3 regions of the [Clostridium] saccharolyticum WM1 genome follow, and region 1 is predicted to be linked to each of the others. Evidence: riboswitches for the same ligand, from Rfam matches in the RefSeq annotation. Region 1 holds a riboswitch; each other region holds the start of a gene.
What was found. A riboswitch is a leader RNA that binds a small molecule or an ion and turns the genes downstream of it on or off. The one in region 1 is predicted to bind cyclic di-GMP.

Region 2: linked by a shared signal. The riboswitch ahead of tnpA (IS200/IS605 family transposase) and the one ahead of CLOSA_RS17690 (RNA polymerase sigma24 factor) in region 1 are both predicted to bind cyclic di-GMP.
Region 3: linked by a shared signal. The riboswitch ahead of CLOSA_RS15830 (sigma-70 family RNA polymerase sigma factor) and the one ahead of CLOSA_RS17690 (RNA polymerase sigma24 factor) in region 1 are both predicted to bind cyclic di-GMP.

The regions. Positions count from the first base shown of each region.
Region 1 is NC_014376.1:3,797,909-3,800,174, forward strand. Features, by position in the region: gene CLOSA_RS17685 (sensor histidine kinase) at 1-353, shown strand, start outside; gene CLOSA_RS17690 (RNA polymerase sigma24 factor) at 631-1,125, opposite strand; cyclic di-GMP riboswitch class I at 1,471-1,558, opposite strand; gene CLOSA_RS17695 (S-layer homology domain-containing protein) at 1,581-2,266, opposite strand, start outside.
Region 2 is NC_014376.1:1,527,129-1,529,394, forward strand. Features, by position in the region: gene CLOSA_RS07275 (rubrerythrin family protein) at 1-225, shown strand, start outside; cyclic di-GMP riboswitch class I at 778-863, shown strand; partial or broken gene tnpA (IS200/IS605 family transposase) at 1,227-1,415, shown strand; gene CLOSA_RS23670 (hypothetical protein) at 1,439-1,633, shown strand; gene CLOSA_RS07285 (family 78 glycoside hydrolase catalytic domain) at 1,599-2,266, shown strand, end outside.
Region 3 is NC_014376.1:3,402,288-3,404,553, forward strand. Features, by position in the region: gene CLOSA_RS15820 (P-loop NTPase family protein) at 1-193, shown strand, start outside; gene CLOSA_RS22710 (GntR family transcriptional regulator) at 177-590, shown strand; cyclic di-GMP riboswitch class I at 560-646, shown strand; gene CLOSA_RS15830 (sigma-70 family RNA polymerase sigma factor) at 1,129-1,542, shown strand; gene tnpC (IS66 family transposase) at 1,825-2,266, opposite strand, start outside.

The DNA.
Region 1 (2,266 bases):
CAATCCTGCTGACGGTGGATGCGAAACTGCCGAATGAGCTTCCATTCAGCGATACTGAGCTTTGCTCGCTCTTGTCAAACGCCATGGAAAATGCTATCCATGCCTGTGAACAGATACCTGACAGCAACAAACGCATCATCCGGCTGCGTATGTATTCCAAAAATAATAAGCTGTGCATTGATCTACACAATAGTTATCAGATAGAGCCGATATTTCACCAAGGGCTTCCAATATCACAAGAGCAGGGGCATGGCTTTGGCACAAAAAGCATAGCTCATATCGTGGAAAAGCATGGCGGTGTATTTCAGTTTTCGGTTAAGGATGGCTGGTTTATTTTTCAGGCTACTGCATAGGAGATTGTTTTATCTATTAAGTCCTCACATTGTGCTTTTTGGCCATCGTTCATAGCAAAAGCTCTGCCTGATATCAGAGATATTTGTAAAAGGCAGCAAGAACCTGCTCACTATTTTGAGATCAGGCTCTTGTGATTTTTGTAGTTAGACTACCATAGCCTCCTAATGACCTTAACCCCTCGACTTTCACCACGGTATCATAAGGACATTTTTAAACCGTGGTGAAGTGGGCAACATGTATCAACAGACAATAATTATTCGCTGTTTACCGTTTAGGTTACCCAATGTCAAAAAACCTTTGCAACTTTGCCGTAGCTGCTTTTATACTTTCATGTACAGAAGTAAAATGCACTCCTTCGCAGCTTGCAATTTGCCGATAGGATAATCCTTGAAAGAAATGTAACAGGAACCGCCGCCGCTGAACTTCTGTTAATCCACCGCTGTCAAGAAGCTGTCTGGCGGCTTCTATGGCCTTTTCAGTATCTTTTTTATGTATCAGCTCTACATCAAGAGAAGCCGTAGCAAGCGCCTCCGTATCCTCTAAGCCATTGATACTGACATCCAAACGGCTTGTCCGATTTTCGTCTATGACCTGCTGATGATAGATTTCGTCCGACAGGGCTTTTAGTTCCATAAAGTCCTCTGCTGTTTTGCCGGGATTCTCCGCAAGGTAATCCTCCAATGTAATTTCCACAATACGGTCGGCAAAGCGGTACACAATGCCCTCACTGAACTTATTCAGTGCATAATCACTCTCTTTATAATTCTTCATATTCCTTTCCTCCGATCTGTTTTGCTAAAATGCGAAACAAATCGGAGGGAGGACCACGGCAGTGAAAAGCCGAAAAATGTCGTATCAAAAGGAACTTTGTCAAATACAAAAAGACAGCACTCTGCCTGTAAAAGCAAAATGCTGTCTTTTTATATTTACCTATATGAATTTGTCGTGCGCCGTCTCTATTTCCACCCCCGAAAAGGATGGAAGTTTGGAATGCTCATGTGGTTACCCCTTTCGCTATGGCGCACAGCGAAAGAGGTCTGTACTTCAAATAATTCAGCTAAAACTGCTTATGACAAGAGCCTGCCCTTATGATAGAGAGCAGGCTCTTTGCAGTTTTTTTGCAGCCAGACTATCATAGCACAATGTGCGCCTTAGACCCTCGGCTTTGCGTCCCCATCTTTTGATGGGTTTGCCCTTAATTCAATTCTGTTTCTTAGAAATATCGGTTACTTTGTCTTTCTCACTCCATTTTTGTCCACCTCATAGCCGTCGATTTTGGTGCTTCTGGCAAGGGAGCCATCAGTGTAGAAGTAGTACCATTTGCCGTCAATCTCAAGCCACTTACCGGATATCATCAGACCGTCCTTAGTAAAGTAATAGGTCTTATTGTTTCCGTTTGCACCAAGATCCCAAAAGCCGACTAACATTGTCTTACCGGAATAAAAACGCCAGTTATCGCCGTCCTTGACCCAGCCGGTTTTCAGCGTACCATCGGTATTGAAGAAATACTTCACACCGTCGATGGTCTGTGTGCCGGTTAGAGCTTTGCCATCCTTGTAGTACAGGTACTGTCCGGCATCGTTTTGCGCCCAGCCCTGCGCTGTGGCAGGGTTGATGGTCAGCTTGATATAACGGCCTAACATGGAGGAAACCTCGGCACGGGTGGCATTTCCCTTTGGATTGAACTTATTGTCACTGCCGCCCATCATAATTCCTGCCTGCTGCATGGCTTTTACAGCGTCTTTGTATGCACTTCCAATACTGGAAGCATCAGCGTAGACGCTCGCTTCACGGGTGATTGGCAGCGTATAGCCGGTTGCCTTTGCATAGTTTGTAAATATTACTGCGATTTCCTCACGGGTAATCGCCCTGTCCGGAGCAAACTGGCTGTTGCCGATGCCCTGAATGATGC
Region 2 (2,266 bases), 2.3 Mb from region 1:
TCATTAATGGCTGGAATTGCAAACATAAATTTTAATCATGAATTAGTATTTCAACAGATGTATAATAACATTATATTAAATCAGGTTTACTGTAAACCAAACGAAATTTTGTGGACCTGTATACAATGTGGAAACATTATGTCAGGTCTTTGTGCTCCTGAGATTTGTCCTGTCTGCGGATTTCCTCAAGGTTATTATCGCCCTCTTAACGATTGTATCTATTAATTTTAAACTATTTATTAGATAGTTAACGAATGGTTAATTTTAATACAACCAAGTACAGCTATATGAACATGGAAGCAATTTTTGTCTTATAGATGCTATATTTTAAAAGTTAGGTTCACAGTACTTAAAAGCAGTTCACTCCACCAGGAGAGTGGTCTGCTTTTTTTAAGCCTGTTTCAGGTTTAGTGATGTGACGTGAAAGAGAAATGCTTACTCAAAGAAAATTGCAGAAAAAAACAATTAAAATATATTGTTAATATAACAGATATATCAAGGCAGTTTTGTTTCCTCTATAATATTCCCCAGTATTGTAAATTATGTGTATTTTGCACATTAAATGATATTACTAATTGTTGTTATCTATTGTACTTGTTATAATTTGCGCAGTTACAGAAATTAACAAAAGTATCCTTTTGCTATAAATGCATTTATTTAAGAATGAAACAAATGCATGTAATTTTAAACAAGTTTTACAGAGTTCAATGCGTATTATTATTACCTGATCCATTTAGAACAGAAGTAGCCATTATAAATAAATAGTTACTATTAAAAATAAGTCAAAGGAAAACCTGTTAAAAAAGGGACGCAAAGCCGAAGGTCTAAGGCGTTTCTTGTACTATGTTTGCCCAGTTGTCAGAATAATTTATTAGGCGTTTGTCCTCATTTGAAGGCAGGTTTTTGTGTTTTGTAACGTCTTTCAAACAAGGAAGATACCAGTTTTTGCATATTACTTAGATAAGAGGTTATCTGTATGCTTCATTCCAACATCTGTTTTTTGAGGTGGAGATAAAGACAGCCGAGTACGTACACGTGCTGATTTTTTTGCTTATGGGCTTTAGCCTGTTGAACATGGGTGAGTTTCTCTTTAAGAGAAATGAATCCATGTGAAATAATAAACCACCCGCTATGCGGGTGCGAGTCAGTAAGTTATACAAAAAATCACCTTTCCGATTATAATAGAGGTGTCCAAGCCACTATTAGAGAAAGGAAAGGTGATTTCAATGGCGAAGAAAGCCAATGAACTGGCACACACGAAATGGATGTGCAAATATCATATCGTCTTCACACCTAAGTATAGACGAAAAGTAATTTATAATCAATACAAGGAAGATTTGAGAGAAGTCTTGAAGCAACTATGTAATTATAAGGGGGTCCAAATCTTAGAAGGCCATATTATGCCGGATCATGTACGTGAAACGGAAGCAGATGTGTTATTCAAACAGATGAGACTTGGAAAGCGTCAGATTCAGTTATTTTGGATGCTTCGATCTATAATGGGGAAACCAGGGACGATAGCAAAAATCCATCGGTTCGGACATCTTGTATAAAACAGGAGGTAACATACAGGTTGGTTCCTGAAAATACATCCGTCAATTTTTGTCTCTCCCAAAGGAGAGCAGATTCTTGATTTTGGGCAGAATATGGTGGGTTTTTGTAAATTCATCTGCCGTGAAGAAAGAGGCGGGCAAATACATCTTCAATATGGGGAAGTACTGCAGCAGGAATGCTTTTATAATGGCAATTACAGGTCGGCAAAGGCGGAATATAACTATACATCAGATGGGTGTATAAAAGAAGTGGAGCCATTCTTTACATTCTATGGTTTTCGTTATGTAAAGGTTTCTGGTATAAGCAAGATTGACCCAAAGGATTTTACCGGAGTGGTTTTGTATTCTGACCTTCAACAAACCTTGCAGGTAAGTACGGATCATGTAAAATTAAACCGGTTGATGCAAAATTCCTTATGGGGACAGAGGGGAAATTTTATTGATATACCAACGGACTGTCCCCAACGGGATGAGCGACTTGGCTGGACGGCAGATGCCCAGGTTTTTGTGAATACTGCCTGCTATCATATGGACTGTTACAGCTTTTATAAGAAATATCTGAATGACTTGCGCTATGATCAAAAGGTTCATTACGAAGGTGATATCCCAATGTATTCTCCCTCCTTAAAAAAAGCGGCTGGCAGTGGCGGGGCAGTATGGGCAGATGCGGGAACCATAATTCCGTGGAATTTATATCAGGCCTATGGAGATAA
Region 3 (2,266 bases), 400 kb from region 1:
GTTTACAGATGCTTCAGCGTATGATCAAAAAATCATAAAGAGAATGCTCATTGAGGTTAACGCATACATAGCCGTGCTTCTAACCGCGTCCTCCGCAGAGCGTATGCGCGGACTTACTGATCAGGTTATAAATCTGAATACCGGTCAAATGAAGCTGGAAGAGGATGGGCAGCATAATGAATTTCGACAGTAAAATTCCCATCTATCTTCAATTACATAATCACTTTCAAAAATTGATTTTATCCGGTGAATTGGCACCGGGTATGCCAATTCCTTCGTTTAGAAAAATAGCGTCCGAAGCACAGGTCAACACAAATACCGTACAGCGCGCCATGATTTCTTTGGTTCATGAAGGTTTGGTGGGGAAGGAAACAGGAAAAGGTTACTCGGTGATTAAGGATCAGGAAAAAATCATGTACCGGCGTCAGGAACTGGTTCAGTATACAACCAAGCAGTTCCTGCATGCAATGAAAGCACTTGGATATGACAGGCAGCAGATCATTGAAGTGGTATTTCAATATTCCAATGACAACTCTGATTATGGTTTTGAAAATAGAATTCCGACAAAGGGCAAACTTGCCGAAAGGTAAGGACGCAAAGCCGAGGGTCTAAAGTGCGAGAGCATTATGACAGTCTGGCTGCCGTAAAGGATTGCGTATGAAACCTGCCCTTTTGCGGCAGGTTTTTTTCATAATAAATGAAAGGCGCTACCCGCCAACAAAAAAAACGTGAGTTTGGCGGGTCTATCTTAATGCCTGAATAAGCATATCGTAACCCTCCAAGCTCACCAGTTTGGAGGGTTTTCTATGTGTATTCAATATGCCTTGAACTTAAGGCGACCACTGCTCAGCAGCGGTCGGGCGTGATGAAGCGGACATCTATCTCCTACATACAGCTATAATCGGTAACTTGTCAAAAAAAGGCTATGCTGCGCATGGGCGCAGAGCGGTCACAAACACGAACTAACAGAACGTGTTAAATACGAACATATCTACAAGAGTGTATCAACGGACGACTATGTCCGCTGGTGCGCTCTTTTTGCGTTTTTAGGAGATATTCCTCGTTGTAGATCACCGCCTTCTTGTCCTTCGTTTTCAACAAAATTTTGAAAATTAGGAGGACAAACATATGTCAGTGAATAAAAAATATACCATTATTGTAAAAAGGCAGCGTGTGGAGGTCAGCGAAGCCGTCTACCGTGCCTATCATAAAGAGCGTGAAGCGGAGCGCTATCAGAACAAGCTGATTCGCCAGAATGAGCTGTCGCTGGAGCGGTTCCATGAGGATGGTGTTAACATTGATTACCTCATAGTCCGTGTTCAGCCGGACATAGTGGACAAGCTCATACATCAGGAGCAGCTGGAGTCACTGTGGGCTGCTCTTGACATCTTGCCGGAGGATGAACGCTCTCTCATTGACGAAATATTCTTCAATGAGAAAAGCGAGTCACAGATTGCTCAAAGCATTGGACTCAACCAATCTACGGTTAGTCGCAGGCTTTCAAAAATTTTATCTAAGCTGAAGAAACTAATAGAAATTTAGTTTTTTAGCGCATAGGTGTAAAGCTGATTTATCTTCTGAGGACAGGTCAGAAAAAGTCACTTCGCGTATCTTGCTGACTCTTCGTATCCCTATGGGCGTTGGCTGCTTCGTTCTTCAACGCCCGTTTGCAGTAACCGTTAAAGGCGCGCATGATAATAAAAAATAGGCACGGTGATACCTCCCTGATATCGCCGTGTCCTAAAAAAGGGTAACACTAATAGTAAATGGTAAATAACCAGTCCCGGCCAACAAGTTCGCCGCCCGATTGGGGCGGCGGTATATTTACCGTGTTTTTAGTTTTCTACAACGATCTGGCAATTCCTCTGACCACGGCATTAGTTTTACCAGTTCATCATCCGGAACATTATTTCTTGGATAATGCATTAACTGCTCAAGCAGATAAGAGAAGTACTCATACGGCTTAAGACCATTCGCTTTTGCTGTTTCAGCAATGCTATATAAGGCAGCGCTAGCCTCTGCACCGTTCTTCGAATCGATGATGTGCCAGCTGTGTTTACCAACACAGAATGAACGGATACTTCTTTCTGCATCATTGTTATCAAGAGGTATTTTCGGATCTTCAAGAAATACTCTTAAAAACTGTTCCTGATGAATGGAATAATCAAGAGCACCTGCCAGTTTTGAACTTTTATCCAGTCCCGTTTTACCTGCATTCTCTTTTATCCACTCAAAATAGGCATCCATCAGAGGTTTGACTGAGTTT